4 regions of the Mucilaginibacter terrenus genome follow, and region 2 is predicted to be linked to each of the others. Evidence: riboswitches for the same ligand, from Rfam matches in the RefSeq annotation. Region 2 holds a riboswitch; each other region holds the start of a gene.
The links. Region 2 has a riboswitch for S-adenosylmethionine ahead of DYU05_RS03645 (O-acetylhomoserine aminocarboxypropyltransferase/cysteine synthase family protein). Riboswitches for the same ligand answer to the same signal wherever they lie in the genome.

Region 1 (8,155 bases), 1.3 Mb from region 2:
TGCGCGATACCGATAAAGCATTTGCAGCACGTGACATTGCGGTGCTCACCAGTAAAAGTAAAAACCTCACTATTGAGCGGGTTAACAATATAAAAGATGATGAGGAACAGGAAGGCCTGATACAAGACTACATGCTGCCCGAGTATAACATCAGGATAAAGAACGCGTATGATGACTTCAAGTACGCCTTTAGCGTCCGTATTGACGAAAAGGGTACCCTGCACTACCTGCGGTCTGTGAATTATATCTTCCCGGAATTTCTTAAATCCTCAAATAAAGCCATGAAGGGCATAGTGGATGGCTATTTGAAAGCTTACCTGGATGTTAAACCCGGCACAACGCTGGGCATACCCCACCCTTGCTTTATTATTGTTAACGTAAACGGAACGAAGAAAAAGTAACAGCCAGGGTTGGCGTATGTCACTACCAGAAGAAAGGCAAGGCGATCCAAAAGTTGAAGCTGGCAGTGCTATTAACGTATTGCCCGGTATTAAACACTGGCACGGCGCATCGCCAGACGCAGAAATGATCCATACCGCAATCGGCATCAACACTGAAAAAGGTATTGTAAACTGGTTGGAACCCGTAACTGACGAGCAGTACTACGCTGCTCAATAAAAATGAATTTAGCTGAGAGCGGTTGAAAATTGGCTGTCGTCAATTTTCAACCACTTTATTAAAGTTCAACTAGTGTTCTTTTCTAACCTCTGATCTTTTATATCCAACCTCTAAAAACCTATATATTCCACCAATACGTCCACTTTATTACCAATTGGCGGTTTTTGGCCATAAATGGTGAAGGGATAGAGTTGTCGCCATATACAATAAAGAAGTCCGATGCAGGCTTGTAGCGCCATTGCAGGCGGGTGTTTATGTTCATATTGTTAGCCTGCTCGTTATACTGTACATAGGTGGTAAAGTACAGCGTATTAGTAAAGGTGACATCCGCGCGAGGACCGATCAGCCAGAATTTATTACGTCCGTAAGGCTGCGGCAGATGCAGATCATTAAAGGCCAGGTTAAGCGACAAGTTTACAAATGGCTGGAATCGGTAACCTATCTGCCCTATCAGCGCCAGGCGCGTACCATCATCATAATAACCGCCGTAAGATACTTCACCCAAATATGTGAACAGGCTTTGCGGTTTAGATGCATACTGCACGTCTCCGGTGTTCCAGTGGTTCTCAAAACCAACAGGCAGCATCGGTTTGCCGGTGTTCGTAGGGTCGAACGGCCGCAGCAGCTTTACGTAAGTATCCAGGCCCGAAAAGGTGAGCACACTACGATTTCGGAAAGTAACTATATAGCTCAGGATGCTTTCATTATCGGTACGTTTATAGTGTTCGTCAAAAAAATAGTTGGAAGACAGTTGCACCCCATGCGAAAGCACTGCACCACTTTTTGGAAAAAAGTTATGCAGCAGCAATGGGTTAAGCTTATTGTAACCGTTGCGGGGTACGTAGCCAACCTCGGCATTGTAATTACGGCCTACATACTGCTGTTGCAGGTATAACGTCCAGTATTTGCTTAGGTATTGCAGGTGCGCGGCCTGCACATAATCATGGCCTTTCACGCCGGGTGTGAACGACTTTAACCCAAGCAGCTTACCTGTCCACAAGTTATTTGATGAGGCTAGGTTATACTCTACACCCAGGTTGCGGTTATAAGCAGGCGAAGTGTTGCCCGGGTTGGGCGCGCTGCCTGTACCATCCTTATTAACAAACATAATCCCGATGTTAGAGCGGGAGAAAACGCGCCGCTGCAGGGTAACAATTCCAAAGTTTTGCGCCGGCAGGTTACCCGCGCCGGATTGGCCGGTTTGCACATCCATTACTCCTACGCGCCAGTTCTTATTAATCTTACCCGTCATACGGCCGCCGGCACGTATAGGTGCGTTGAGCCCTATCCGGCGCGAAAAGAACGGGCGGATATCCGCATAACCAAAATTGGCAAACAGGTCGCCGTTCTCCAGGAAGAACTGTCGCTTCTCCGGGAAGAACAACTCGTAACGGTTAAGATTGATCACCTGCTGGTCTACATCCACCTGGGAGAAGTCCGGGTTAACCGTCAGGTCGAGATTAAGCGAAGAGGTAAGTCCGATCTTCACGTCGCCGCCAACATCTTTACGCCAATCGGTACCGGTGTGGTTGGTGTAATCTTTTGTTACACCGGCAAGTGCGTAAGGTATTACCGAGATATTGCTATTGGCCACCGGAGGCGCTTCGTCCCAAACAATAGTGCCGGTATAAGCCAGCGAAGCCGTTGGGAACTGCCTCGGCACCGGTGCCCATGCCGACTTTTCGGTTGTCTTCAGATCGTTACGACTGAAGTTTACCCCCCACTCGCGAATGCCCTTTTTGTATCTGATGGTCTTAAAAGGAATAGCCGCTTCAAAAACGTAGCGGTCCGGGTAGTTCTTCACTACAGAATACCATTTGTTGTCCCAGCTCAGGTCTACCTTGCTGCCCTCATACATGGTACCATCCCATTGTGCACCGGCTGCATTGGCGCCAAAGCTAAAACCATCTGTACGTGCGTCAAAGGGGTCAAGAAAAAAGATGAAATTATCGTTTTTACCAAAGTTGAAGTCACGCTTCAGCGACTCCACCATATACCCCGATGTAGGCTGATAACAAACCGCAGATATATAAAGGTTATCATCGTCATAGGTCATCCGCACGGTGGTGCGTACATTAGTCCGACTGGTATCCATTGGCAATACCATAGCAAAGTCGGTGGTCGTATCAGCAGCTTGCCAGCCGGCTTCATCCAGCAGGCCATCTATCTTAATTTTAGATGCACTGCGGTGTATCTGGTACCGATAATTGATATTTTTTTTCTGTGCGTAAGAGGTCAATGCAAGCAGACAGCAGCAGCCAAGCAGCAACGTAAATTTAAGTGTAGACACAGGGGCTTATTGGTATTTGGATGATTGGGGTACTCGGTAACAAGTATATCGATAATTTTAAGGAAATAAGCTTTCTTTTTAAAAATGAGCACGAAGTTTAAAGCCTATTGTGCAACCTGCAATCTTGTTATTCCTATATTTAGCGCATGCAAGACACCCTACAGCAACAGTTTGGTAATATCGATATTTACCTGTTCGATCAGCTGTTAAAAGGCACCTTTAGCAACTGCCAAACCATATTAGATGCAGGTTGCGGCGGTGGCCGTAATCTGATCTATTTCCTGCAGAATGGTTATAACGTATTCGGAGTGGACCCTAACCCCGATGCGGTGGCACAGGTGCGCGATATGGCTGCGGTGCTTGCACCTAATCTGCCATCTACAAACTTTATAGTGACACCTGCGGAAGACCTGCCCTTTGCTGATGCATCTTTCGACTTGGTCATCAGCAGCGCGGTACTGCATTTTGCCGAAACCATTGAACACTTTGATGCGATGGTCACCTCCATGTGGCGGGTGCTGAAACCGGGTGGTTACTTTTTTGCTCGACTGGCATCAGACATTGGTATAGAGGGCAAAGTTATGCCCTTGGGCAACAACCGTTACCTCCTTCCTGATGGTTCAGAACGGTTCCTGGTAAACCAGCAGATATTGCTGAACTATACCCGTGACTTAAACGGTGAATTATTTGAGCCTATAAAAACAACCAACGTGCAAAATCTCCGCTGCATGACTACCTGGTGCGTGCAAAAACTCTAATAAAAAAGCGACCGGCTCTTCCGCCGGTCGCTCCTGAAAACTATAGAACACTTTAAATCAGACGTCGTGGGTAGATTCGAACTACCGTATAAGGTTTTGCAGACCCTCACCTATCCTCTCGGCCACACGACTTTATCTTTCAGCCCTTATTTGTTAGGCTGCGGAGTTGTCCTGAGGTAAGGTTTTATCACCTTATGCCCCTTAGGGAACTTAGCCGGTATATCTTCTGTTTTGATGGATGGCAGCACTACTACATCTTCACCGTCCTTCCAATCTGCGGGAGTTGCCACACTGTGGTAAGCAGTTAACTGCAACGAATCTATCACCCTTAAAATCTCCTGGAAGTTACGTCCTGTTGATGCCGGGTAGCTGATGATCAGTTTAATCTTTTTATCCGGCCCTATTACAAACAACGAGCGTACTGTTGCGGTAAGAGAAGCGTTAGGATGTATCATATCATACGCTTGGGATATTTCCCTGCTCTCGTCTCCTATTATCGGAAAGGTAACCTCTACGCCCTGTGTTTCGTTGATATCGTTTATCCATCCTTTGTGCGATTCCACATTGTCAGTACTCAGTGCAATCACCTTTACATTACGTTTGTCAAACTCATCTTTTAACGATGCTGTTTTACCAAGTTCGGTAGTGCAAACAGGTGTATAATCCGCCGGGTGCGAGAATAGCACACCCCAGCTGTCGCCCAGGTATTCGTAGAAATCAATTTCTCCGTTTGATGTTTTTGCTTTAAAATTTGGGGCGTCGTCGCCAATGCGTAAGCTCATGTTTTTAATTTTATTAAGTTTTAAGTATCGGTTTGCTGCAATAAAGCTATGCAAATTGCAAACGTTTAACCAATAAAATCATCCAGGAAGAGTGTTGATGAAAGGCGCTAAATACAAGCCAAAAGGACGCTTTTACAAACGTTCTGTTTTCTGTTAAATCAGCTTATCTGTCCCCGTTTAGTGCGGAGCAGGAATTAGCACCTTACACTGGCTTAAAGCCGGTACAGGTTGCTAAGACATCATAGGGCCTTTCCCTCTGTCTTTCTGGATAAGTATATTTAAAGAACGATAACGACACAAATGTAGATATAAAATCTATAATTCCTATAGACTTTATAATTTTTTTTACTTTTTTAATCTAAGTGACTGACAAACAAATAAAAAATAATTTTTACAACACTTGGTGAAATAATGGATAACATTTAACTCGTTTTGTTGAGGTCCATATCATCCCCGTTTGTTGATGTCACAACCCTTTTAGATGTTACGACGTATAAAACAGTAAGTAATTTAATACTTTTAATATAACTATCGGTATAATGTTAAATATGAAATAATGCTGCGAAATAATTTATACATTAGCAAAGAAATATTATCTACCAAAAGTTAAATAAATTACAGATATCGATAATTATTAAACAATAGCGTTGTATGGGTACTAAAATTGTACCTGTATGTTTAATAAGGTATTTACTAAAAGAGAAGAAACGGGTTAAATGATGAGCAATTCGGTAACAGATAATTTTTCTGAAGAAAGTGCTGCACGACTTGCCCGTTTAATAAATAACGTAAATACCGGTATCTGGCAGTATGACCAGGTTACGCAAAAGGCGCAGTGGTCTGCCGGGTTTTACGCTTTACTTGGCTACAAGCCCGGCGACATCGAGTGCTCCTACAAAAACTTTTACGACAACCTTCTTTACCACGGGGACAAGGCTGCCTTTATAAAGGCTATCCATTATTCGGGGCCGGGGCCTGCGCCTGTTGCACAGGTCCGTTTGCTTACCAGGCATAAAGGCTACCAGTGGTTTGAAAGTACCGCTTTAAAGTACGATGGCGACGACGGCAGGTTTATATACGGAGTACTCAGCAATATTGATCATCACAAACTTACCGAACTAAAAGCCAAAAAAGCAGAGTTCTTGTACGCTGAAACCAGCCGCATTGCCAGAATTGGCGGCTGGGAAATAGATATACCAACAATGGGCCTGTATATGTCGCCTGAGATATTTGAGATATATCAGCTATACGGCGATGTTAATATGACCTTTGACGAGGCAATCAGCTTTTTTGAACCACAGTACCAGCCTGTAATTACCAAGGCGATTGACGATGCTATAAAACTCTGCAAACCATACGACCAGGAGATGCTGTTCCGTACGGCCAAAAACAATGTTATTTGGGTTAGGGCTAAAGGTGAGCCGATAATTGACGACGACGGCAAATGCGTCAAGGTGCGTGGCATTTTCCAGGACATTGATATCATTAAACGACGAGGCTTAAGTATGCAATCGTCTATCAACCTACTGGACGATCAAAACAAACGTTTGCAAAACTTCGCCTACATTGTTTCGCACAACCTTCGTTCGCATGCAGGCAATCTCAAATTCATGGTTAACCTTTTTGAAGAAAGCACAGCCGAAGCAGATAAGGAAGAGATTTTTTCTCACATAAAAACCATCAGCCACAGCCTGACGGCCACTATGGGTCATCTGGATGAGATTGTGAAAATACAATCAGAAATAGGCAAAGAGCGTAAGAACTTATCTTTTCAAAGTATTTTTAATAACGTGGTAGCTGCGCTGGACACCAATATACAGGCCGGCAAGGTTCAGCTTAAAACCGACTTTAGCCGAGCGCAAGAGATAAGTTATATTCCTGCTTATCTGGAGAGCATCTTTCAGAATTTGCTTACCAATGCAATTAAGTACCGCCACCCGCAGCGGCAGCCGATTATCACCTGTTATACTTATAAAGAGCAGGAACACATCTACCTCGTTTTTGAGGATAATGGTGTGGGGATAGATATGCAGCGGTATGGCGACCAGTTGTTTGGTATGTACCGCACCTTCCATAATAATAAAGATGCTAAAGGCATAGGCCTTTTCATGACACGGAACCAGGTAGAAGCACTGGGCGGGAGTATAGACGTAGAAAGTACCGTTGATGTTGGCACTAAATTTACAGTAAGGTTATCGTAAAAGATACTACTGTATAATGAGTGATGAAAGAAAAAGAATGACTGCCTGTATTATTGATGACGATGAAATTTTTGTTTACGGCTTTAAAAAGCTGATGCAAATTAAGGGTATACACGCTGATACGCTTGATTTTAGCAATGGCAAAGAAGCTATCGACTATCTTAAAGATCCCTTTAACACGCACACTTTACCCGATGTAATATTTGTAGACATTAACATGCCGGTAATGGACGGCTGGGAATTTACCTGCAACTACGAGGAAATTAAAGCTCGTTTGGGCAAAAAAATCCCGGTTTACGCTATAAGCTCATCAATTGACATAGATGATATTATTCGTGCAAAAAATAATTCTGTGATTAAAGATTACATCCTTAAGCCTATAGACGAGGCTTACATGAAGGACATCTTCAACTCCATAGATCCCGGTTTCGGCTTTCAGCAAATAGGTTAGTATCTCAATAAAAAAGACGCGAATTACCGCGTCTTCCTTAAATAACATTTTAGAAGTATTTTGCTGGCTACTCGATATAGCTTTCTAATATTTTAAAGCCTGTGGTGGTCTCTAATGCTACGCTGTTAATTGTTTTGGGTAATAAAATACACTCGCCCATTTTTACATTGTAGGTTTCGCTGTTATGCTTAATGGTGTATTCACCTTCAACGCAAACATGTATCACAAAAGAGTCAAGGTTTGAATAGTCCTTTGTGGTAGCGTGCGTAAAATCAAGAACATTGGTGGTAAAGTACGGGCACTTTACCAATTCAACCGTCTCGTTCTGCGCAGGGGTATATTGCGTTTTATATTCGGGATAATGCTTGTAATCTATTGCAGCAAGTGCTTCCTGGGTGTGCAGCTCACGTTTTTGCCCTTTATCATCTACCCTATCAAAATCGTATATGCGGTAAGTAATGTCTGATGTTTGCTGTATTTCGGCAATAAGCAGGCCTTTACCTATTGTGTGCACACGCCCGGCAGGTAAAAAGAACACATCTCCCGCGCTTACATCTTCACGGTTCAGTGTATCCATTATATGCCCACCGTCAAGCGCTTCAACGTATTCCTGTTCCGTCATTTCACGGTTAAACCCGGCAATAAGCGAGGAACCCGGGTCAGCCTCTATAACGTACCACATCTCTGTTTTACCAAAGGAGTTGTGGCGTTTCTTGGCTAGTTCGTCATTCGGGTGTACCTGTACAGACAGGTCGTCATTGGCATCAATGAACTTTACCAGCAGCGGGAATGTATCACCAAAATGGTTATATACCTTATCTCCTACCAGCTCTGCTTTGTATTGTTGCAGCAGTTTATCTAATGACTGGCCCTGCAGCGCGCCGCTTTCCACAACAGATACATCGGAGCTTACGCCTGATATTTCCCAGGTTTCGCCACAATTAGGCAGGTCGCCGATGTTCTTATGCAGGTAGGTCTCAATTTTATGGCCTCCCCATATTTTATCTTTAAATATGGTCTTAAATTTTAACGGATACAATGCTGACATGGTATGA
Region 2 (8,155 bases):
CACGCTGGCGTACCTCCACTTCATTAGGGCTTTCGCCACCTTCAAATTTCACATCGAGGTCGCCGCTCACCCAAGACCGCATTAACTCTAGAAAAGCACCTTTGGTTTCGGGCGTGGCAGGCTGCCCTTCATATTTACCCCAAGCCAATTCGTCCAGTCCCTCCAGTTTTTCGTAAGGGATTCCGGCATCAATAAAGGGTTGTATGCTTTGTTGGGTGCGTTTAAGCTTAGAAATGTAGATCTTATCAAACGGTACATTTTTGTAAGCATCATAAAACTGCTGCGCCTGGGCCCGGCCCTCCTCGTTAAGATCGGTATCGCGCCCGCGCCCTTGTACTATACCTTGTTTGTTAAGTTCGGTTTGACCGTGGCGTACTATGTATAGCGTCTTTATCATTTTGTTAGATGCAGAGAGCCAAGCTTCAGGACTATTCCACTTTAAGCTTTATTCTTTCTGCTTTTAGCTTAATTAATTACCGGCAGTTTGTAGTAGCGGGGTTTTTCCTGTTCCTCAAACTGATGATCTTTATAGTCAGTTACTACGTTGTACAGCGTATCCCGTTCTATCGGGTGACGTCCTGCATTTTTTATCAGCTCTACCAATTGCCTGGTGCTCATGGCCGGGTGTTGCTCCTCTGCACCTGCCATAGAATATATTTTGGTGGTATCGTCGAGTGTGCCGTCAATGTCATCCACACCAAAATTAAGCGAAAGCTGTGCCGTTGTTCGGCTTATCATGGCCCAGTATGCTTTTACATGGTCAAAATTATCCAGGTAAATACGGGCTATGGCGTAGTTGCGCAGATCTTCCACTACTGTGGATTCCGGCACGTTGCTCATTTGGTTATCCTGGTTGCGGAACTTCAACGGGATAAACGTTTGAAAGCCGCCGGTACGGTCCTGAAGTTCGCGCAGGCGCTCCATGTGGTCAACCCGGTGCCAGTATTCTTCTATATGGCCGTAAAGCATGGTGGCGTTTGAACGCATGCCCAGCTTGTGCCATTCCTCGTGTATAGCCAGCCACTGGTCGCCGGTACATTTATCTTTAGCGATCTTTTCACGTACCTCCGGGTGAAATATCTCTGCTCCTCCACCTGGCATTGATTCTAGCCCGGCATCCTTCATCAGTTTCATGCCGGTAGCATAGTCCAGTTTGGCTTTCTTGAATATATAGTGGTATTCTACAGGAGTAAGCGCTTTTACGTGCAAATCCGGACGGTGAGCCTTGATCCGGCTAAATAGTTCGGCATAAAAGGGAACATCATATTGGGGCAATACGCCGCCTACTATGTGCACCTCCGTAACCGGTTGATCATCGTATTTCTTTACGATGTCCAGCATTTCTTCCATGGTGTACTCCCATCCTTCGCCACGCTGTTTTATTAGTCGCGAGTAAGAGCAGAACTTACAATCGTACACGCACAAATTTGTTGGTTCGATGTGGAAGTTGCGGTTAAAGTAAGTTTTATCGCCGTGTTTTTGTTCGCGTATGTAGTTGGCTAAAACGCCAAGGTAACCGAGTTCTGCTGTTTGGTAAAGCAGCACGCCATCGTTAAAAGTTATGCGTTCTTTTTGAAGAACCTTTTGAGCGATGGCCTTAAGTTCGGGTGAAAGCTGCGGGTTGTTTATCAAAACCTGGAGGGCTTCTGGTGCTTCCATTTAACAAAATAATTTAGGCAAATGTAGCAAAAAGCGTGGGTATGGGGCAAAGTCAATTTACCCTACCAGGTGTTTGAACATCTAAAATGACGGTCAGTTTACCAAATCGGATTAGGTCTCGCAGATTTAGGATCATTACAACTAAGAAAATCATAGTAGTTTTCACTAACTGCTGATTTCAATGCATCTCCTTGCAGCGTTTTCTCCAATAGCTTTTTTCTTCTACTAAAAAGTGTGGAAATTGAAGGTTTTGGAACCGCAAAACGGTCCTATGCACCTACTTGATCTCTTTCACAAACACCTTGATTTCTTTAATTTTGATACCGGTAAAACAATCGTCAGCACAGTTTTTGGGCACATAGCCGGCAGATGAAATTATACCGTTGTTTTCAGCTTCGAAGTAGATCTCGTTCTGCTTTTTGTCAACACTAAGCCACTCCCGCTTCGCTTTAGTATACACTTCATCTATGGTGAGTAGAGGGTGGCCGTCGGCATGGGTGTTTAGTGTAGCGCCGCTTTCCGTCCAGCTGTTTTCGGCGACCAACTCGTTTGTATTTGGCTTGTAATGACCTGATTTATATTTGCGAATAGTTACCTTACCGTTGACAACTGTCAGCTTCGTTTCTGCATGGAAACCTGTCCAAGAGCCGAAATATGCAATATAAGAGTAGGTATTATTAGATGAGGACTTAAAATCTGACCATGCCTCGAGACTTTGATCCAGATTTGTGTTGATGCCTTCTTTTTTGCAGGCAGAAAGGCCCAATATTGTCAATAGTACAATTGTGTAAAGGTATTTCATCAGTTTAGGGTTTTGATGTCTTGAGGTAATTACGTTGAGGATATGAATAACGCTACAACATTGCCGAATATTTCTTTTTAATTTGGCAGCATAAATTACGGAATATGAAACTGGAAACTATAGCGATACACGCCGGAAACCATATAGATGAAACATCACGAGCTGTAGTACAGCCCATAGTTATGGCTACTACATTTCAGCGCGGCGAAGATGGTGGTTACCCCAGCGGCCACATGTATAGCCGCGCATCAAACCCAAACCGCGCTTTTCTGGAGAACGTAATAGCAAAACTGGAGGGCGGTGTAGAGGCTGCAGCTTTTTCTTCCGGTAACGCAGCGGGAATGTCGGTGTTTCAGGCGCTGCAACCAGGCACACACATCATCGCACCGGATGATATGTATCACGGGCTTCGCAATCAGCTCAAAGCCTTATTTGCAGGTATACTGGAGTTTGATTTCGTAGACGTGAATGATGCTGGGGTGTTGAGGTCGCACATAAAAGCAAATACCGGTGTCATATGGTTGGAAACGCCATCTAACCCGCTCTTAAAGGTTACGGATATTAAACAAGCTGTAGCGATAGCTAAAGAACGCGGCATTAAGGTGGTTTGTGACAACACTTTTGCAACACCGGTTTGTCAACAACCACTTTCCTTGGGCGCTGATCTGGTGATGCATTCCACAACAAAATATTTCGGCGGGCATAGCGATCTAATGGGCGGCGCGCTGATTACCGCAGAGAAGAACGAATGGTGGGCGAAAATACGCAACGTACAAACCATGGGTGGCGCTATCCCCTCGCCTATGGATTGTTACTATCTAACTCGCAGCATAAAAACATTGCCTTACCGTGTTCGCGGGCATGTTGCAAATGCGCAACTGCTTACAGCTTATTTAAAAAAGCACCCGAAAGTAGAACAGGTATTGTATCCAGGATTACCCTCTCACCCCCAACATGCAATAGCAAAAGGGCAAATGAGTGCATTTGGGGCAATGTTCTCTTTTACCGTGAGTGGTGGCGAACAACAAGCGTGTAGAGTGATAAACAGCCTTAAACTGTTCACCCAGGCTACCAGCCTTGGTGGTGTGGAAAGCTTGATAGAACACCGTGCATCCGTTGAAGGTCCTGATACCAAGACTCCTTTTAACTTGTTGAGAGTATCTCCAGGACTTGAGCATATAGATGACCTTATTGCTGATCTGGAGCAAGCTTTAGGTTAATGGCGGTATGTTAAACAGTTGCTACGCGCTATTTATCTATTCAACACAACGCAAATTCACCAAATGTTTATAGCATGTTAATACCTGATTGACTTTTAGTAAACAAGTTTGAAGCATGAAAATTACTATTATAACTGGTGTTTTATCGGTGTTAATGTATACCGTAGCATCCGCTCAAATGAAGAGCTCGTTCGGCTTGGGTGCAGGCGTAAATCAGCCTTTAGCTGCAGGGTTTAAAATTGGATGGGGCGCTATAGCTCAGGGCAGTATTCGTTTAAATGATAAATTGGGGCTTGTACCCGCCATTGGGTACGAACGACTTAATGCTGAAACAAACCATACCTACACAATTAACAATGCCATTTACATTACCCGCAAAGCCGATATCTTATACGGTGGGTTGACCTTAAAGTACTATATCTCTAATTGCATCAGCGTTAAACCGGGTGCCATGGGATATATCGTAACTGGCAGCGATGACATAGTTGCAGGAGTTTCCCCGTCGTTCGCTTTAGCTTATGAGCCGACAATCAATAACAAGAAAAACATCGAAATAAGCCTTAGAGCAGATGCAATTAAGTTGCGGACCAATCCAGGCGATACCAGGGGGATAGTAGGTCTGCGGTTGGCATATAATTTCGCATTAAGAAGATAATAATTTAGTTCTACTGCTTCTATCGGTAACTAAAACTTGACTATCATTGAGCCATGTGCAGGTAAGTGATATTTATGATATGACAATAAAATTGAAATATTATTTGGATAGTAAAATTATATCGCCCTATATTTGGAACATTATTTGGTAGCGATACCTTGATCAATTCCCTCAAAAGGATTTTGGTTTATAAAGAAGCGGCGAGAGATCAGGCTCAAAGAACCGCTGGCAACCCTCCGGAATGGAGAAGGTGCCAATTCCTGTCCCGGAAAATAACCCCGGGGGATATAAATTTTTAATCATGAAAAGTACGATCCACTTCCAGCACAATAATCAGCAATCACAAACGGTTAACCGTTCTGCATACAACCATATAAATGGCTGTATTTGTATGTGTTGCTGCTGCTAGCCGGTAAACACACGTCCCTTTTGTTTCTGAAGAAACGTGAACAGCAGGATACCTTATCCTGACGCCTCAATCGTAATATTTCAACAAAATCCTTAAAATCTACAGAACATGTCAAGCTTAAAATTCGAAACCTTACAACTTCATGCCGGACAGGAAGTTGATGCCACTACAGGTGCGCGTGCTGTCCCCCTTTACCAAACAAGCTCTTACGTATTTAACAGTGCCGAGCATGGTGCAAACCTCTTTGCCTTAAAGGAATTTGGGAATATTTATACCCGTTTGATGAACCCGACGACTGATGTGTTTGAAAAACGCATTGCAGCTTTAGAAGGTGGTGTTGCTGCTTTGGCTACCGCGTCAGGTCAAGCTGCACAATTTATAGCTTTGAATAATATCTTGCAGGCTGGTGATAACTTTGTTACTTCTCCTTTTCTTTATGGTGGTACTTATAATCAATTCAAAGTTGCTTTTAAACGCCTTGGGATAGAAGTTAGGTTTGCCGAAAGCGACACTGCTGAGGCTTTAGAAAAGCACATAGATGATAAAACAAAAGCAATTTACGCAGAAACTATCGGCAACCCGGGATTTAACATCCCTGACTTTGAGAAGGTTAGCGGCCTGGCAAACAAACACGAGTTACCACTTATAGTCGATAATACATTCGGAGCGGGCGGCTACCTGTTTCGTCCGTTGCAGCATGGCGCACACGTAGTTGTAGAATCGACCACTAAGTGGATTAACGGCCATGGTACCAGCATCGGAGGCGCTATTGTAGACGGCGGCAACTACAATTGGGGTAATGGCAAATTCTCGCAGTTTACCGAACCTGCAGAAGGTTATCATGGTTTGGTGTTTGCTGATGTATTTGGTGTTAACGGTCCTTTTGGAAACATACAGTTTATTATCAGAGCTCGCGTAGAGGGATTGAGAGATTTCGGTCCGTCACAATCCCCTTTTAACGCCTGGCTTAATATACAAGGATTGGAGACGCTTTCTTTACGTGTGCAGCGTCACGTAGACAATGCCCTGGAACTCGCTAAGTGGCTGGAGCAACATCCGCTGGTTGCCAAAGTCAACTATCCAGGTCTGGAGTCATCACCTCAACACACATTGGCGAAAAAATATCTTAAAAATGGTTTTGGCGCCGTACTTTCATTTGAAATCAAAGGTGATAAAGAGCTTGCTTCCAAAGTAATCGACAACCTTAAGCTTGTAAGCCACTTAGCCAACGTAGGCGATGCTAAAACATTAATTATTCAGCCATCGGCTACAACTCACCAACAACTAAGCGAAGCCGAGCAAGCCGCAGCTGGTGTAACACCGGCAGGGCTTAGGGTAGCTGTGGGAATAGAACATATTGATGATATAAAGGCAGATTTTGAACAGGCATTTGCTAAAATAGAGCAACCTGAACTGGCATAACGATTTTAGTTTTTTTAGTTTTTAAGTGATGTTATCAGGGAGCAACCAAATAAGTTGCTCCCGCGGTAACGATAAAAAAGAAATGAGTTTACAAACTTTTAAATACACAGGCACATTTGAATTTGAAAATGGCCGCAAGTTAAAGGGCCTGCAAATAGGCTATCATACCTACGGTACTTTAAACAAAAATGCTGATAACGTAATATGGGTATGCCACGCTTTAACTGCAAACTCTGACGTATTTGACTGGTGGAAAGGGCTGTTTGGCGACAATGACCACTTTAACCCCGATGAGCACCTTGTGGTATGTGCAAACATTATTGGTTCACCTTATGGCTCTGATAACCCGCTTACCATAAACCCGATAACAGGTCAGCCTTATTACCTTGCTTTTCCTGAATTTACCACTCGAGATCTGGCGAGAGCGCATCAACTCCTTGCAGATTACCTGGAAATATCAGCTATTGAGATACTGATAGGCGGTTCGCTTGGAGGGCAGCAAGCTATGGAGTGGAGCATAAGTGAGCCTGAACGCATAAAAAATTTGATACTCATTGCTACCAACGCACGCCACTCGCCGTGGGGTATTGCTTTTAACGAATCACAACGTTTGGCAATTACTGCTGATCGTACTTTCTACGCCGGAGCGCCAGATGGTGGTGCTAAGGGCTTGAAAGCCGCACGCAGTATAGCACTCCTATCCTACCGTGGTTACAAAACTTACGACATTACCCAGCAGGAAGACGATAGCGCGCTTTTAAGTGACTTTAAAGCATCATCTTATCAAAACTACCAGGGACAAAAACTTGTGAATCGCTTTAATGCATATAGCTACTGGTATCTTACCAAAGCCATGGATTCGCACAATGTTGGTCGTGGCCGAGGTAGTGTGGAGAAAGCGCTGAGCCTGATAAAAGCCCGAACTTTGGTCATAGGCATCAAAACCGACGTGTTGTTTCCTATAGAAGAGCAGCAACATCTATTCAGGCATATTCCAAAGTCGGCTTTTGCTGAGCTGGATTCTTTTTATGGCCACGATGGATTTTTAATTGAAACAGAACTACTAACAAAAATAATTACGTCCTTTTTTAAGACAGACGTTAAAGGAAAAATAATAGAATTGCAAAAGATAGCTTAATGAGTAAGAAATTAAATATTGGCCTCTTCGGCTTCGGAGTTGTAGGCCAGGGACTATATGATATTATCCGTACCAAAAACCTCAACCTCGAAATTGTTAAGATCGCTATAAAAGATCCAAATAAACAGCGTACGCTTCCGGAAGAGCTATTCACAACCGACCGTGACGAGATACTTAATAACCCCGAGATAAATACAATTGTAGAGTTGATAAACGATACCGAAGCAGCATTTGAAATTGTTTCGCGTGCACTTAGTTCTGGTAAGAACGTGGTTTCTGCAAGTAAAAAAATGATTGCTACTTACCTGAACGAGCTTATTGAACTTCAACATAAGCATGGTACGTCCCTGCTTTATGAAGGTGCAGTTTGCGGTAGTATACCAATCATCCGCAACCTTGAAGAATACTACGACAACGAATTGCTGCACTCCATCAGCGGCATTTTCAATGGTTCATCTAATTACATCCTTTCTAAGGGCTTTTTGGAGAATCTGGATTATGATTCGGCACTAAAGCAGGCACAAGAACTTGGCTTTGCTGAGACCGACCCGACGATGGACGTTGGTGGCTTTGATGCTAAATTCAAGCTCATTATTGCAGCTTCGCATGCTTATGGTGTTATTGTAGACCCTAAAGATGTGCTTAACATAGGGATACAAAACCTTTCTGCTAACGACATCCAGTACGCGCGGGAGAAAAATCTGAAGATAAAATTGGTACCAGTTGCTAAGGAGCTCGATGCACGGCATGTAGCAATGTTTGTATTGCCAAAATTTGTTACCGAAAGCGAGTTTCTCTATAACGTGGAATACGAATATAATGGTGTTACTGTACAAGCCGCATTTGCCGA
Region 3 (8,155 bases), on a different contig from region 2:
CCATACTGGTGTCAATACATCTACCAGCGTTTACCGCCGCCATGCTGCAGCCGTTGCCCAGGTGTATAGTAATTACTTTCGCGTCCGGCTTGCTTAGGTAGTGTGCTGCCTCCCGGCTAACATATTGATGACTGATCCCGTGAAAGCCATACACCCTTATGCCAAGCTCATGATAAAGCGTGTTAGGTATAGCATAACGAAATGCCTTCTCAGGAAGGGTTTGATGAAATGCGGTATCAAACACCGCCACTTGCGTAGCCTCTGGGAAAGTTTTTTCTGCTACCTTAATGCCTTCGTAATGGCCTGGATTATGCAGCGGTGCCATCGGAAACAAGGCCTGTATCCTGTCTTTCACTTCGGGGGTTATAACCGTTGTGTGCGTTAATGTTTCTCCGCCATGCACAATACGGTGGCCAACAACGTTGATGTCCTCTGCGCTTTGTACAACGGCAATGTCCGCTCTTGTTAATAGCTCTGCTACAGCCAGCATGCCTGCTTCATGGTCTGCAATTGGCTGCTCTATACGGATAACATCTTCCTTGTTATTACGGTGGTATTTATGAGTTATCTGCGCGTCACTATGGCCTATGCGTTCCACAAGGCCGCTGCAAAGCGGTGTAGCTGATCCCTGTATGAAGAGCTGGTATTTAATAGAGCTGCTGCCCGAGTTAATCACAAAAATATTCATGTGCAAGAGTATAGTTAGCTATCCTGGCTTTGGATAGCAGTAATAATAACTGTATTGAAAACGTCGTCTACTGTGCAGCCACGGCTAAGGTCATTTACAGGTTTATTAAGGCCTTGCAGCATCGGCCCTATGGCCAATGCGCCGGTTTCGCGCTGTACCGCCTTGTAAGTGTTATTGCCCGTGTTCAGATCAGGGAAGATGAGTACACTTGCTTGCCCGGCCACTTCTGAACCGGGAAGTTTTTGACGACCTACTACAGGATCAACGGCTGCATCATATTGTATCGGTCCTTCAACCTTCAGGTCCGGTCGTTTCTCTCGTACGAGTTGTGTAGCCCTCCTTACCTTTTCTACGTCCTCACCCGAGCCGGACGTGCCCGAAGAATAAGAAAGCAAAGCAACCCGCGGCTCGATACCAAACCGGGAACTATTATCTGCCGACGAAATGGCTATTTCTGCAAGTTCCTCTGCGGTGGGGTCGGGGTTTACTGCACAGTCGCCAAATACCGATACCCTATCTGCCAGGCACATAAAGAATATAGAAGATACTGTAGAAATACCCGGTTTGGTTTTGATGAACTGCAGCGCGGGCCGTATGGTGTGCTGCGTAGTGTGTACAGCACCTGATACCATCCCATCAGCATGGCCTTTATAAACCATCATGGTACCAAAGTAAGATACATCCGTCATCAGGTCCCGCGCCATTTCCAACGTAACGTTCTTGCTTTTGCGAAGCTCATACAACGTTTGCACATAGTCGTCGTAAAAGGTGGAGTTAGCAGGAGATATTATGTTGACCTGGCTGAGGTCTACATCTATACCCAGTCGCTTTACGGATGCAGCTATTTCACCCGGATCGCCCAGCAAGGTGATATTTACCAATTGCTGGGAGATTAACCTTGCAGTGGCTTGCAGAATACGGTCATCATTACCCTCTGGTAAAACGATGTTCTTACGCTGTCTCTTTGCCCATTGTGTAAGCTGGTACTGGAACATGTGGGGTGTCATCGCGTCAGAGTGGAAAGTCACCAGCATTTTTTCCAGCGAAGGAACATCTACATACTTGTTAAATGTTTCTATGGCAAGCTGTATCTTCTTAGAATTATCAGGCGTTATACGCGCCTTAACAGATGCGATGTTGTTGGTGGTCTCGAAAGTGCCGGAGTCCACGGTAAGTATCGGCACAACATTCTGCAACCCTTCTATCAGGCGCATCACCGGCTCTTCGGGTATGCTGCCGGCTGTAAGTACAATACCTGCAACCCTTGGGTAACTTGCAGACAAGTTAGCCTGCAGCGAACTTATAATAATATCGCCGCGATCGCCCGGCGTCACAATCAGTACGTTCTCCTTTAAATAATTTAAAAAGTTTGGCACCTGCATGGCACCGGTTACAAAGTGATCTACCTGGTTGGCAAGATGTTCCCGGCCAAATAGTAAACGTCCGTTCAAACATTCAAAAATGTCGTTTACCGTGGGGTTTTCAAGTGTCTGCTCCGCAGGGATAACAGAAACCAAGATGTTCTCTGGCAGTTGCGCCACAAGCAATTGCTTCACATCAGCTGTTTGGGCAGATTGCACCCTGTTGGCCACCACGGCAAGCACTTGTATATCGTGCGACTGATAGGCTCTCCAAAAATTGAGTGTGTCCTGTACAATCTCGGCCGTGGTTTTATTATCGCCCGATACCAGCAGTAAAACCGGTGCATTCAGGTTTTTGGCAATTAACCTGTTGGTTTCAAACTCAAATGCTGTAGCCGGCCCAGCAAAATCGCTGCCTTCTACAACGGTGTAGTCATAAGCAGCTTCAAGGCTTTTAAACCTGCTGATGATCGCGTCCAGCATATCGCCTTGCCGCCCATCCTTCAGGTGTTGCATTGCATCTTGCCTGGTAAAAGCATAAGTATCTGCATATGCCTGCGGTAGTTGAAAGTGAGATAGAATAGTTTGAATATGGCTGTCCGGCTGTTCTTGCGGAGCAAGCGGTATTATAGGTTTAAAGTAACCTATTTTTTGTGCCCTACCCAGCAGCATGGCTACCAGCCCAAGTGCAATAACTGACTTACCACTGTAGGGTTCGGCAGAGGCTATATAAATGCTTTTAGTCAAAGTAATATTGTATAGTTTCCGGCAAAGGTAAAGCTTAACTGCTTGCAAATACCTGTCGTAAATTAATAAATAAGGTAATTTAAGTCACCTTGAAGGTCGTCTTAATTAACAGGTAGCACAGCATTAATGTTTATTCCTAAGGAACTGTTTTTACCATATCTGCTTGCACTGCTAACCCATTAAAGGGAGAATAATTTATTTTAAATAAAATCTATTAATTCTATAGTCTTTATATTTTATTCATATATTTGCATCGAAATAGTTCTTTATAGTTATCAAGAAAGACCGAGGGAAAGGCCCTATGACGTCTTAGCAACCTATACAATAAGTATAAAGGTGCTAATTCCTGTCTGCCATTGGCAGAAGAGATAATGTTTACAATACATGCTTAGCTGTCGGGCTTATCAGTACACAATATCTCCCCGGTGCAATCTTGATGGCTGAAAAGCAATATTGTTAATGCTATATTATTATGAAAACACCTTTTACATTTCGCTCGTTTTTAAATCACTCGCCATCATCATCTGCATGTTTCATGCAAGGCATGCGTTGTTGCTGCTAATTTAATTCCCCATCCTGCTGAGGCGTGCAGCCTCTGGTTATTCAAACATCCTTTACAATAGCTAATTGCAGTGCAGCTGCATTGGGCTTTCGTACAGGCATTTTTTACCTCTTACAATTAATAGTCATGTCCAAAATTTACAAGCTGTTTTTGGCGGCTTTACTGCCATTTTTCTTGCTGCAAACTACCTACGCCCAAACGGTTAAGGTTAGCGGCGTTGTCACCGCCCGGTCAGACGGGCAGCCGCTCCCCGGCGTTACGGTGGCTGTTCAGGGATCTACCAATGGTACTCAGACAGATGTACAGGGCAGGTTTTCCCTCAATGCAAAACCAAATGATGTACTCCGGATATCCTACTTGGGCTTCACCACACAACAGGTCACGGTTACACAGGCCGACGCACCGTTGCAAATAGTACTGGTAGAAGCCGCAAACTCGTTAAACGAGGTGGTGGTAACGGCGCTTAACATCAGCAAAGACAAAAAGTCGTTGGGCTACGCGGTACAAAGCTTAAAGTCGCGTGATATATCAGAAGCTAAAGAAAGCAACCTGGTAAACGCGCTTGCCGGTAAAGTTGCCGGTGTACAGGTTACCAACAGCCAGGGCGACATGGGATCATCACGTATAGTTATTCGCGGCGAAACATCGGTATCGGGTAACAACCAGCCACTGTTTGTGGTGGATGGCGTTATCGTAGATAACTCGCAGTTTCAGGGTGCTAACGGGTCAAGAGATTTCCCTAACGCAATTTCCGACCTCAACCCTGAGGATATAGAATCTATAAGTGTACTTAAAGGACCAAACGCTGCCGCACTGTACGGCTACCGCGCAGCTGCGGGTGTTATCCTTATAAAAACTAAAACAGGTAAGGGTGCCAAGGGCCTTGGTATCACTATCAACTCCAACACCAGCTTTGCAACCCTGAAGGTCTTCCCTGATTATCAAAACCAGTTTGGACAGGGATCCAACGGGAAATTTAGCTACGTGGATGGCAAAGGCGGAGGCGTTAACGATGGTGTGGATGAAAGCTGGGGCCCTCCATTGGATGGACGATTGATTCCGCAATTCAACTCTAACGGTGTTGCGGTGCCTTTTGTAGCGCATCCTAATAACGTACGCGATTTCTTCAACACAGGTGTCACCCTAAACAATGGTGTTGCACTTGCGGGCAGCGGCGACAAGTACGATTTTAGGTTGTCATACAACAACCTGCATCAAACTGGTGTGGTGCCTAATTCATCACTGGGCCGTAATTCATTTTTATTGAACACAACGTTCAGGCCAACACCAAAGCTTACCGTTACTACTATAGCTAATTACATAAAAGACGATGCAGGCAACCTTCCGGGTGCTTACGGCCGCAGGGCAACCAGCACCATGCTTCAGTTTACATGGTTTGGCCGCCAGGTGGATATAAGCCAGTTGAAAAACTACAGAAACCCTGATGGCAGCACCTTTAACTGGAACAACAGCTACTATAGCAACCCATATTTTATAGCTTATGAGAACACAGTTGGGCAGTATAAAGACCGCCTGATTGGCAGCATCGAGCTGAATTACAAAATTGGTGGCGGCCTATCTGCAAATTTTAGAACCGGTACCGACTTTTACAACGACCGTCGTAAAATAAAGGTGGCCTATGGTACTAATGGAACACCATTCGGTTCTTATGAAGAAGACGCTTATCACGTGAGCGAAACCAATACTGAAGGCCGGCTGCAGTACACTAAAAAGCTGAGCAAAGATTTCTCCCTTGATGCATTTATTGGTGGCAACATAAGCACAATTATAAACGAGCAGAACGACCAGATAGCACCTAAGCTGGCAGTTGCGGGCCTTTATACGTTGAGTAACTCACGTGATCCGCTGGTATCATCAAATTACTATGGCAAGCTTAAAACGTACAGCTACTTTGCATCGGCACAAATTGGATATAAGGACTATGCGTTCCTGAACCTTACCGGCCGTAACGACTGGTCGTCTACTTTACCTGTAGCAAACCTGTCTTACTTCTATCCGTCGGTGAATGGTAGTTTGGTACTATCTCAGGCGCTTGACTTTAAAAGTGACGCATTAAGTTACCTAAAACTAAGAGGTGGTTGGTCTAAAGTAGGTAAGGCCGCTACGCCTTATCAGCTCATCAACACATATAACTTTACAGCGCCTTTTGGCACCAATCCGCAGCAGAACGCTAATAGTATAGATCTTAACCCGAATTTAAAACCTGAGACAACAACCTCTGGCGAAGCTGGCTTTGAGGCCGGTTTCCTGCGCGATCGCGTACGGCTGGATGTAAGCGTTTATAATACAAACAGTATTAATCAGATACTTAACGTTGATGTTAGCCCTTCAACAGGTTATACGCAAAAGCTGATAAACGGCGGCCGTATAAATAATAAGGGCTTGGAGGTACAGTTAAGCGGCACGCCAATTAAAAAGAATGATTTCTCGTGGGATGTAACCGTGAACTATTCGCTTAACCGCAGCAAAGTAGTATCGTTAGATGAAGAAGGCAGGCTGCAAAGCTATATTTTAGGCACCAACCGTACGGTGCAGGTACTTGCCGCAGTGGGGAAACCTTACGGTACATTGTTTGGCAACGCTTACCAGCGTGATGCCGCCGGCAACATTGTTATAGATAACAGTGGTGTACCGGTTATCAACCCTACCAAGCAGTACCTGGGTAAGTACACACCTGATTTTTCCGGAAGCATTAACAACAGCTTCTCTTATAAAGGGATTAATTTAGGTTTCCTGGTGGATGCCCGGTTTGGAGGATCCATCTACTCTAATACCAACAGAACGGGAACTTACACGGGAGTGCTGGCATCAACGCTGCCCGGCCGAGGTGCACAAAACGGCGGATTAAGCTATTACTATCCCGGTAATAATACGTCAGCTACCGCGGTGCAGGTTAACGGAGGTGCTGCTGCACCAAATGGCGAAACTGTTTATGACGACGGTATGGTATGGAAAGGCGTAAAGGCAGACGGCACAGCAAACAGTAAGGTTATACCAGCACAGTCTTACTACAAAGGATTTACCAATGTGGACGAGGCCTTTGTTTACAGCGCATCATTTATAAAGCTTAGGGAAGTTAAGCTAGGCTACACTTTCCCGGCGAGGTGGGTAAAAGGGATAGGGCTGCAGTCGGCGACCGTCTCAGTTGTTGGCCGGAATCTATGGATCATTCACAAGAAAGTGCCAAATATCGACCCGGAAACGGCATTCAACACCGGCAACGGCCAAGGCCTTGAAGACCTTACGCTACCTACTGTTCGCAACATCGGCTTTAATGTTAATCTTAAATTCTAACTATCATGAAAATCAAACATTTATCAGCATTAATACTATTTGCCGCGGTTACACTATCAACAGTGTCGTGCAAAAAGGATCTGCAGGATATAAACAAAAGCCCGAATGCATCTGAAACTGCACAGCCTGACTACCTGCTTACTGCAGCTATAAAAAATACAGCCGACACCTATTGGGGTACCGCAAATAACATGGATGCGAGCCTGCTTTTTGTACAGTACTGGGCTAAGATCCAATACACCGATCCGGACAGGTATATCTACTCTAACAATGCTTTCCAGGAGTTGTGGACGGTAGGTTACTCAAAAAGCATAGTTAATCTGAACCAGATAATAAAGTTAGCAGACGCGCAGTCTAACCCTAATTACAAAGGTGTGGCGCTGGTGCTGCGTTCATGGACTTTTCAATTACTTACCGACGCGTACGGCGATATACCTTACAGCCAGGCAACTAACATTTCGCAATATCTTACCCCTGCTTATGACAAGCAAAAAGATGTGTATTTCGCTTTGTTGGAAGACCTGAAAACGGCACAGTCTTCGTTGAACGCGTCAGGACCGGCAATCTTGGGTGATGTTATTTACGGCAATAACATTACTTCATGGAAGAAATTTGCCAATTCGCTGCGTTTGCGAATAGCCTTGCGTATAGCAGACCGCGAGCCTGAAAAAGCTAAACAGGTACTTGCCGAGATACAGGCAGAGGGCAGCGGCTACATAAGCAGCAACAGCGAGACAGCACAGTTGGTTTATCTGGCATCACCAAACCAAAACCCTATAAGTAACCTGTTCGACACCAGAGATGATTACCGTATAAGCAAAACTGTTGTTGACAAGCTTTTTGCATTGAATGATCCGCGTTTGCAGGTTTACGTCAGCAAAACAAAAGATGCCACGCCAAACACTTACGTGGGCATACCTAACGGGTTATTAGTTGGGGATGCCAGTAACCTGGGTTTTACAAAAACATCAAAACCTGGCGCCTATTTTCTTGCTCCAGGTGCACCGGCGGTTATTCAAAGTTATTCGGAAGTGCTGTTTGACCGTGCAGAAGCTGCAGCAAGGGGGTTTACCACAGAGAATGCAGGCGAACTATACAAGCAAGCGATTACAGCATCGTTAAAGCAATATAGCGTAAGTGATGCAGATGTTGCCACTTACCTTGGCCAACCTGCTGTACAGTATAATGCCGGTAACTTCCGTAAATCCATAGGCGATCAAAAATGGCTCGCGTTATTTGGACAGGGGTTGGAAGCATTTGCGGAGTGGCGCAGGTTAGATTATCCTCAGCTTCAGCCTGCTGTAGCTGGTACGCTAAACGGAAAACTGCCGTTAAGATTCCTGTACCCGGGTACAGAGCAATCTTTAAACGGTACTAACTATCAGTCCGCGGTATCTGGTCAGGGCGCTGACGTATTAACAACCAAACTTTGGTTTGATGTGAATTAAGTTAGAAGCTAAATATCATCTACTTAATACACAG
Region 4 (8,155 bases), on a different contig from region 2:
ACAGGACTGTGTTTCAGAAAGAGCTTTCAGCACATTATCCAAATAGTACCCTGTTTTTAGTGGGTAAGAATACGCCGGTGCCTCAGCTTAATCAAATGCTTGCATCTCTAAAGCAGTATGATCAGATATTTATTGGCGTGCATGATACCAGGTTACGCCCCCAGAGCAAGCTGGATTATAGCAGCGATGTTAAATTGCTTATTGCAGACCTAGCGGCCAAGCCCAACTCCGTAATCAGCGTTTTTGCAAATGCTTACACCATCGCGGGATTGCCCGGTATAGAAAAAGCGGGAGCGGTACTTGCCTGTTACCAGAAAGAAGACCCGCTGCAACGCGCCGCCGTTAAAGTTATTACTGGTCAAATTAAGCCAATAGGCCGCCTGCCGGTAAGCGTAAATATGTTCTTTACTACCGGAACGGGAGCAAGCTTATAAGCTGCTGTTAGAAAATGGCTTCTGCAATACGCTTTGTAGGGCCAGGGTTGCCCATAGTGTAAAAGTGTAATACAGGTGCGCCAAACTTTACCAGTTCTTTGCATTGATCGATCATCCATTCAATCCCTATGTCTTTTACATCCTTCTCTGACTTTGCGTCCTGTATGGCATCGCTCAGGCCCTCGGGGATATCAATATGGAACGTTTTTGACAAAGTTACCAATTGCTTGGATGAGGTAATTGGCTTTAATCCCGGAATGATAGGTACGTTTATACCATTATCACGACACCCGTTTACAAAATCAAAATAACGCTGGTTATCAAAAAACATCTGGGTAACAATAAAATTGGCACCCATATCTACCTTTTGCTTAAGGTATTTAAAATCTGTTTTAAGGTTCGGCGCTTCAAAGTGTTTTTCAGGGTAGCCAGCTACGCCGATGCAGAAATTGCTCTTCATGATACCTTCATGGTGCTCATGCAGATAGACGCCATTATTCATATTTACCACCTGCTGCAACAGATCTGTAGCATAACAATGACCATTGGGCGTAGGCACAAAAGAAGCATCTCCTTTTCGCGCGTCACCACGTAATACCAAAACATTTTCAATGCCCAGGAACTGGAGATCAATAAGGCCGTTCTCGGTTTCATCCTTAGTAAAACCGCCGCAAAGCAGATGTGGTACAGTATCAACTTTATACTTGTTCATAATAGCCGCGCAGATTGCTATTGTACCAGGTCGTTTACGGTAAGCAAGCTTTTCCAGCAAACCATTGTCATGCTGTTTGTAGATGTAGTCCTCGCGTAACGATGTGACATCGATAAATGGTGGATTAAACTCCATCAAAGGATCAATGGCGTTGTAAATACCCTGTATGCTTTCACCCTTTAAAGGTGGTATCAATTCAAACGAGAATAAGGTTTTCCCGTTCGCGCTAGCGATATGTTCGGTTATCTTCATTTAGTAATTCAAATTAGGCCCCAGCCATCTTTCTACTGCGTCTACAGACATGTTTTTGCGCTTTGCATAATCTTCTACCTGATCTTTACTGATCTTGCCCAAGCCAAAATATCTTGCCTGTGGGTGCGAAAAGTAAAAACCACTTACCGATGCCGCCGGCAACATTGCCAGGCTTTCGGTAAGGTGCATATGTGCATTGCTTTCTGCTTTTAGTATTTCAAACAACGTGGTCTTTTCAGTATGATCAGGGCATGCAGGATAACCTGGGGCTGGCCGTATTCCCTGGTATTTTTCATGGATCAGGTCATCATTGCTAAGTTGCTCCTGCTTAGCATAGCCCCAATAGTCCTTCCTTACCAATTCGTGCATTTTCTCTGCGAAAGCCTCTGCTAACCGGTCGGCAAGTGCTTTCGCCATAATGCTGTTGTAGTCATCATGATCTGCTTCAAACTCAGCAACTAATTCATCACAGCCTAAACCAGTAGTTACCGCAAAGCCGCCCCAATAATCCGGAACGCCGCTCTCTTTAGTCGCGATAAAGTCTGACAAGGCATAGTATGGTTCATTCTTAGCTTTTTCTGCCTGTTGGCGTAAAGTATGAATACGTGTTAGCAGCGTCCTGCGGCTGTCGTCAGTGTATACTTCTATATCATCGCCAACACTGTTAGCCGGCCAGAATCCTATAACACCACTCGCCCGTAAAAGCTTTTCATTCAATATTCGCTTTAGCAGCACCTGCGCATCGTCAAATAATTTTTTAGCTTCCACGCCTACGTATTTATCCTCGAAGATTTTTGGATAGCTGCCCCGCAGTTCCCACGTGTGGAAGAAAGGAGTCCAGTCAATATAAGGCACTAACTCTTCCAGCGGGTAGTTCTCTATCACCTTTGTTCCCGTGAAGGATGGTTTTGAAGCAACATCGCCGTCCAGGCTGATCTGAAACTTATTATTGCGCGCTTCCTCTATGCTAACAAAGCGTTTGTCGTTCTTTTTATTTGCGTGTGCTTCCCTTGCTTTAGCGTATTCGTCTTTTATACCTTGGATGTATCCGTCACGCTGGTCTTTATTCATCAGGCTGCTGCAAACAGTAACGCTACGCGAGGCATCCAACACGTGAATAGCAGGACCGGAATAATTTGGAGCTATCTTGACCGCAGCATGTATGCGTGATGTTGTAGCTCCTCCAACAATGAGCGGAATGGTAAACTGCTGCCGTTCCATTTCTTTAGCGAAATGTACCATCTCATCGAGCGATGGCGTGATAAGGCCACTCAGTCCAATTATATCTACTTCCTGCTTTTTAGCTTCTTCAATAATCCGTTGTGCAGGCACCATTACACCAAGGTCTATCACCTCAAAGTTGTTGCAGGCCAGTACTACGCCAACAATGTTTTTGCCAATGTCGTGCACATCGCCTTTAACTGTAGCCATAAGCACTTTGCCTGCGTTAGCCCGGCTGCCGCTGCTGTCTTCGCCGGCATCTATAACACGTTGCTTTTCCAGTTCAATGAATGGTAGCAGGTAAGCCACAGCTTTTTTCATCACACGTGCAGATTTTACCACTTGTGGCAGAAACATTTTGCCGGCCCCAAACAGGTCGCCAACCACGTTCATCCCGTCCATTAATGGGCCTTCTATAACTTCCAGTGGCCGGGCAAATTTCTGACGTGCTTCCTCCACATCGTCGTCAAGGTATTCAACAATTCCTTTTACCAGCGCGTGTGAAAGCCGATCTTCTACAGGAGCTTTGCGCCACTCCTCATCACGAACGATCTCTTTTCCCTTAGATTTTATAGTATCAGCAAATTCTACCAGTCGCTCGGTAGCATCGTCTCGTCGGTTAAGCAGTACGTCTTCTACCAACTCCAGCAAGTCTTTTGGAATTTGCTCGTAAACTTCAAGCATGCCGGCGTTAACGATACCCATATCCAGGCCGGCGCAAATAGCATGATAAAGAAATGCCGAGTGCATTGCCTCCCGCACTACATTATTGCCGCGGAACGAGAAAGATATATTACTTACTCCGCCACTTACTTTGGCATACGGCAGATTTTGTTTTATCCAGCGGGTAGCTTCTATAAAGTCAACGGCATAATTGTTATGCTCTTCAAGGCCAGTTGCAACAGTAAGGATGTTTGGATCGAAAATGATGTCCTGCGGCGGAAACCCAACCTCATCAACCAGTATCCGGTAGCTGCGTTCGCAGATCTCCTTACGGCGCTCGAGTGTATCTGCCTGGCCTCTTTCGTCAAAAGCCATCACCACGGTGGCCGCACCATAGCTTAGTATCTTTCTTGCGTATTCTTTAAATTTATCTTCACCTTCTTTTAGTGAAATAGAGTTCACAATGCCCTTGCCCTGTAAGCATTTTAAACCGGCTTCTATCACAGTCCACTTGCTGGAGTCGATCATGATCGGCAGTTTGGCAATATCCGGCTCGCTTGCAACAAGGTTTAGGAACTTCACCATCACCGCTTCCGAGTCTATCATTCCCTCGTCCATATTGATGTCGATCACCTGCGCGCCGCCTTCAACTTGCTGTAAAGCAACAGACAGAGCCGCCTCGTAATCTTCAGCCAGAATAAGTTTAGAGAATTTTGGTGAGCCGGTGATGTTGGTACGCTCGCCAATATTCACGAAGTTGGTTTCCGGTGTAAGTGTTACTGCTTCCAGGCCGCTCAGGCGCAGGTAAGGCTCAATCTCCGGTTTTTTGCGCGGTGGATATTTAGCTGCTTTCTCGGCAATGCAGCGGATATGGTCCGGGGTAGTACCGCAGCAACCGCCTACTATGTTAACTAAACCGGCCTCCATAAAGTCATCTACCTGGTTGGCAGTTTCGTGCGGGGTTTCATCATAAGCGCCAAACTCATTTGGCAAACCGGCATTAGGATACGCCGATATGTACACACCTGCCTTAGCTGAAAGCTCTTCCAGGTGCGGTCGCATTTCCTTAGCACCTAAGGCGCAGTTCAGTCCTACCGATAACAAGTTGGCATGACTTACAGAATTCCAGAAAGCTTCTACAGTTTGCCCGGAAAGCGTACGGCCAGATGCATCAGTAATAGTACCGGAGATCATTACACCACCGGTAGGTCGGAATGCCGCCATGTCTTTGCCTGCAGCTTTGCATTCATGCCTGTAACGATCAATGGCAAACAGTGCAGCCTTGGCGTTCAATGTATCAAATATGGTTTCTACCAGCAATACGTCCGAGCCGCCATCTACTAACCCGCGTACCTGCTCGTAGTAGGCTTCTGCAAGATCATCAAAGGTAACGGCACGATAGCCAGGGTCATTAACATCAGGAGACAAAGAAGCTGTACGGTTGGTAGGCCCAACAGCACCCGCTACAAAACGAGGCTTTGACGGGTCTTTAGCAGTATATTCGTCAGCTGCTTCTCTTGCTAAGCGGGCACCTTCGTAGCTTAACTCGTAAGCCAGCTCTTCCATATGGTAATCAGCCAGAGAGATACGCTGCGTACTGAAAGTGTTGGTCTCTATAATGTCTGCACCAGCCTCCAGATACTCGCAGTGAATAGCTTTAATAACATCAGGGCGCGTAAGGTTAAGCAAGTCGTTGTTACCCTTCAGGTCGCTTGCATGATCGCGGAAGCGCTCACCGCGGAAGTCATCCTCCGTAAGCTCGTAGCGCTGTATCATGGTGCCCATAGCGCCATCAATCACTAATATCCTTTTCTCCAGTTCTTTTCTAATATCCATTGTATCAGTGAGCAGTTGACAGTTAACAGTATGCAGATACGCATGTTGCATTGGCAATCACTGCTTGCTGCAAACTCGAAACTGCATATACGGCTTATATCGAAAAGTCAGGTGTACGGTATTGACTTTCGCTTATCTTTCCCGGCCATTGTTGTTTGGGCCAAGTAGAATGTAGCACCTTGTAAGCACAGGTTGCTAAGACATCGCAGGGTCTAATCCCTCCGCCTTTCTCCATAAGCACTACAAATATGAAAATTAATGTTGTATTGTACAAGGCCGCACCTGCCGGTATACAGGAAGTTGCCTTAGGATAATTTACCCTTCAAAACTGCAAAAGTGTTCAGCTTTTTTTGTGCCCGGCTATTGAACACCCGTTTTTGAACACCCGGATAAAACCTGTAAGAAATGCTGAAATAAGCACGCGATAGCAGTTTTTCAAGAAAAATGTGATGTATGTTCTTTAAAAACCACACTGTTTTGCAACGCTATTTTCAGTTTTATTTGCAAGTAATAGGATAAATTACAGGTTAAAATTTGTCATAAAAAAGGCTGCCCTTTTTGAGGAGCAGCCTTTGTAAATAGCGTTGATAAAATGTTACCTGCGGTTGCCGCCGCCAAATATGCGCAGCATGAACAGGAACAGGTTTACAAAGTCGAGGTAAAGGGTTATTGCACCCATAATGGCCATCTTTTTGGCGTCGTTGCCGGCGTAGCCAATCTCGGCACCAAGGCGCTTAAGTTTTTGAACATCATAAGCGGTAAGGCCTACAAACACTGCAACACCTATGTAGCTAATGATCACGCTTAGACTGTCGCTGTGCATGAAAAAGTTAAGTACACTGGCTACAATGATGCCTACAAGCAGCATCATCATAATAGAACCAAATTTGGTAAGGTCCTGATGGGTAATATACCCGCCTATTGCCATAACGCCGAACACTACTGATGAGGTAATGAACACGGTAGAAATAGTACCGATAGAGTACCTGTAAAATATGTAGCTAAGGCTGATACCCATTACTGCTGAAAATGCAATGAAGAGAACGATGAGCGAAGTAAAGCTCATTTTATGAAAGCGTGAGCCTGCAACGATAATAAATATAAGCGGGGCAAACATAACGGCTATGCCTAGCAGGTTGCTCTGGCCGGTAACGTTGTTCCTCAACATCGAGCTCAGGTCGGGGTTAAAGGCGAAGATATAAGAACATACCGATGATATCCCCAGCGCCACAAACATCCACATAAATACATTTGCAATGAATTTACGCGACGCTTCGGCATCCTCTATATGACTTACGCTATCGTAAACGTAATTTGTTGTTTTGGTTTCCATTTTCTTATTGAAATGTTATTTGAGTTTAAAACGTGATAATTGCTGTAAATGTTGTAATACTTTTTAAAGCTTGCAAGCGGATGATCAATTATTAATTGAGCCGTTTTTGGAGCTGTTCCTCTACCTGTTTAAATACTTGCAGCGGTTTTAATGTGCGCCAGCCGAGGTCGTCGAGCCTACCGCCAAAGTTAATGTAGTAGTCAACATTGCTGTGCCTGAACTCGTCGCGCACATGTTCCCTAAAGTTTATGCCTGCTATCCATCCATCCTCAACATCCTGAAACCATTCTTCATAGTAACTATCGTCAGAGTAATGGTAGTTCAAAACGTTCTCGCCTATCAGCACAAACTTGTTCACCCCTTCATCCATCATCAGCTCCAGTATTTCGCGTTTGAGCATCATAATGTCGTTGTTAATGGCATCGTTCCATTCGCCTATCATTTCTATGATGGTGTAGCCGCGGTCGTAGTCTACGTACAACACCTTTATATATAACGTGTTAGAGCCAAACGAATCCCATTGCGGGTGCAGCAGGTAGTTGTATATCTGCTTATCGTACTCAAATTCGTTATACTGTGTGGCGTAAAAGGGCGAATGCTCGTCCTCCGATGCTATGTAATCATCGCGCCATTTATAATATGGTTCTATCTCGTGCATTTACCCTAAGCCCCCACCAAACCTCCCCTGAAGGGAGAGGCTTTAAGTTTTTTAATCATTTATTGAATTTGCATATCTGCGTACTACCTTGCAGCTTCTACAGCTTTACGTACACTGCCGTGTTCTTTTAACAGCCTGGCGGCGGTTTGCTCGTCTAAACCAGTCTCGTTCATCACCATCCGGGTCCCCCTGTCTACCAGCTTATTATTGCTTAACTGCATATCTACCATTTTATTACCCTTAACACGGCCCAATTGTATCATTACGCTTGTGCTCAGCATGTTCAGCACCAGCTTTTGTGCCGTACCTGCCTTCATTCGGGTGCTTCCGGTTACAAATTCTGGTCCGGTTACTACTTCTACGGGGTATTGTGCCACGCTTGCTACTGGGCTGCCGCTGTTACAAACAATGCATCCTGTTGCTACCCCTTTTTCGTTGGCTGTTTTAAGGCCGCCTATCACGTACGGGGTAGTGCCCGATGCCGCTATGCCAACCACTACATCGCTTTTGTTTATGTCAAAAGCTTGCAGGTCGCGCCAGGCTTGCTCTGTATCATCTTCGGCAAATTCTACTGCTTTACGTATAGCGGTATCCCCTCCTGCGATAATTCCCACTACCCAGTCAAACGGAACGCCGAAAGTTGGCGGGCACTCCGAAGCATCAACCACGCCCAGCCTGCCGCTGGTGCCCGCGCCAATGTAAAACAACCTGCCACCAGCCCGCATTTTCTTGGTAACAACAGCAGCAAGCGCTTCTATTTGGGGCAGCGCCTTTTCTACTGCAAGCGGAACGGTCTTGTCTTCGTTGTTGATGTTGCGCAGCAGTTCGCCCAGGGGCATATGCTCCAGCCCGGTGTAATTAGAATCCTTTTCGGTAGTGCGTTCCATTAGCAGGTATTTTTAGCAAAATTGAACAAAATTACACAAAGCAACGAAGATGATATAAATTATAGGTGCTGAAGCGTAATGATTAAATTTGTCGTAGATACATCTGATGAAACACACGGCAGCGGTAATATTCCGCACTCTTATTTTACTGCTTATTGG

Region 1: it holds a riboswitch for S-adenosylmethionine, as region 2 does, so the genes downstream of both, DYU05_RS09500 (peroxiredoxin) here and DYU05_RS03645 (O-acetylhomoserine aminocarboxypropyltransferase/cysteine synthase family protein) in region 2, are expected to answer to the same signal.
Region 3: it holds a riboswitch for S-adenosylmethionine, as region 2 does, so the genes downstream of both, DYU05_RS17725 (SusC/RagA family TonB-linked outer membrane protein) here and DYU05_RS03645 (O-acetylhomoserine aminocarboxypropyltransferase/cysteine synthase family protein) in region 2, are expected to answer to the same signal.
Region 4: it holds a riboswitch for S-adenosylmethionine, as region 2 does, so the genes downstream of both, metH (methionine synthase) here and DYU05_RS03645 (O-acetylhomoserine aminocarboxypropyltransferase/cysteine synthase family protein) in region 2, are expected to answer to the same signal.

Annotation. Positions count from the first base shown of each region.
Region 1 is NZ_QWDE01000001.1:2,122,538-2,130,692, forward strand. Features, by position in the region: gene DYU05_RS09480 (hypothetical protein) at 1-401, shown strand, start outside; gene DYU05_RS09485 (cupin domain-containing protein) at 418-618, shown strand; gene DYU05_RS09490 (carbohydrate binding family 9 domain-containing protein) at 737-2,908, opposite strand; gene DYU05_RS09495 (class I SAM-dependent methyltransferase) at 3,055-3,666, shown strand; tRNA gene DYU05_RS21105 (tRNA-Cys) at 3,728-3,798, opposite strand; gene DYU05_RS09500 (peroxiredoxin) at 3,813-4,448, opposite strand; SAM riboswitch class I at 4,609-4,723, opposite strand; gene DYU05_RS09505 (PAS domain-containing sensor histidine kinase) at 5,165-6,649, shown strand; gene DYU05_RS09510 (response regulator) at 6,666-7,100, shown strand; gene DYU05_RS09515 (type I phosphomannose isomerase catalytic subunit) at 7,168-8,148, opposite strand.
Region 2 is NZ_QWDE01000001.1:856,035-864,189, reverse strand. Features, by position in the region: gene DYU05_RS03670 (histidine phosphatase family protein) at 1-397, opposite strand, end outside; gene mqnE (aminofutalosine synthase MqnE) at 466-1,659, opposite strand; gene DYU05_RS03660 (hypothetical protein) at 1,937-2,461, opposite strand; gene DYU05_RS03655 (trans-sulfuration enzyme family protein) at 2,566-3,681, shown strand; gene DYU05_RS03650 (hypothetical protein) at 3,797-4,336, shown strand; SAM riboswitch class I at 4,521-4,630, shown strand; gene DYU05_RS03645 (O-acetylhomoserine aminocarboxypropyltransferase/cysteine synthase family protein) at 4,854-6,167, shown strand; gene DYU05_RS03640 (homoserine O-acetyltransferase family protein) at 6,250-7,305, shown strand; gene DYU05_RS03635 (homoserine dehydrogenase) at 7,305-8,155, shown strand, end outside.
Region 3 is NZ_QWDE01000004.1:86,307-94,461, reverse strand. Features, by position in the region: gene DYU05_RS17735 (acetate/propionate family kinase) at 1-688, opposite strand, end outside; gene pta (phosphate acetyltransferase) at 703-2,796, opposite strand; SAM riboswitch class I at 3,066-3,171, shown strand; gene DYU05_RS17725 (SusC/RagA family TonB-linked outer membrane protein) at 3,485-6,673, shown strand; gene DYU05_RS17720 (SusD/RagB family nutrient-binding outer membrane lipoprotein) at 6,679-8,121, shown strand.
Region 4 is NZ_QWDE01000002.1:674,509-682,663, forward strand. Features, by position in the region: gene DYU05_RS13690 (glycoside hydrolase family 3 protein) at 1-434, shown strand, start outside; gene metF (methylenetetrahydrofolate reductase [NAD(P)H]) at 442-1,398, opposite strand; gene metH (methionine synthase) at 1,399-5,118, opposite strand; SAM riboswitch class I at 5,248-5,358, opposite strand; gene DYU05_RS13705 (Bax inhibitor-1/YccA family protein) at 5,714-6,451, opposite strand; gene DYU05_RS13710 (hypothetical protein) at 6,543-7,109, opposite strand; gene murQ (N-acetylmuramic acid 6-phosphate etherase) at 7,193-7,996, opposite strand; gene DYU05_RS13720 (S41 family peptidase) at 8,103-8,155, shown strand, end outside.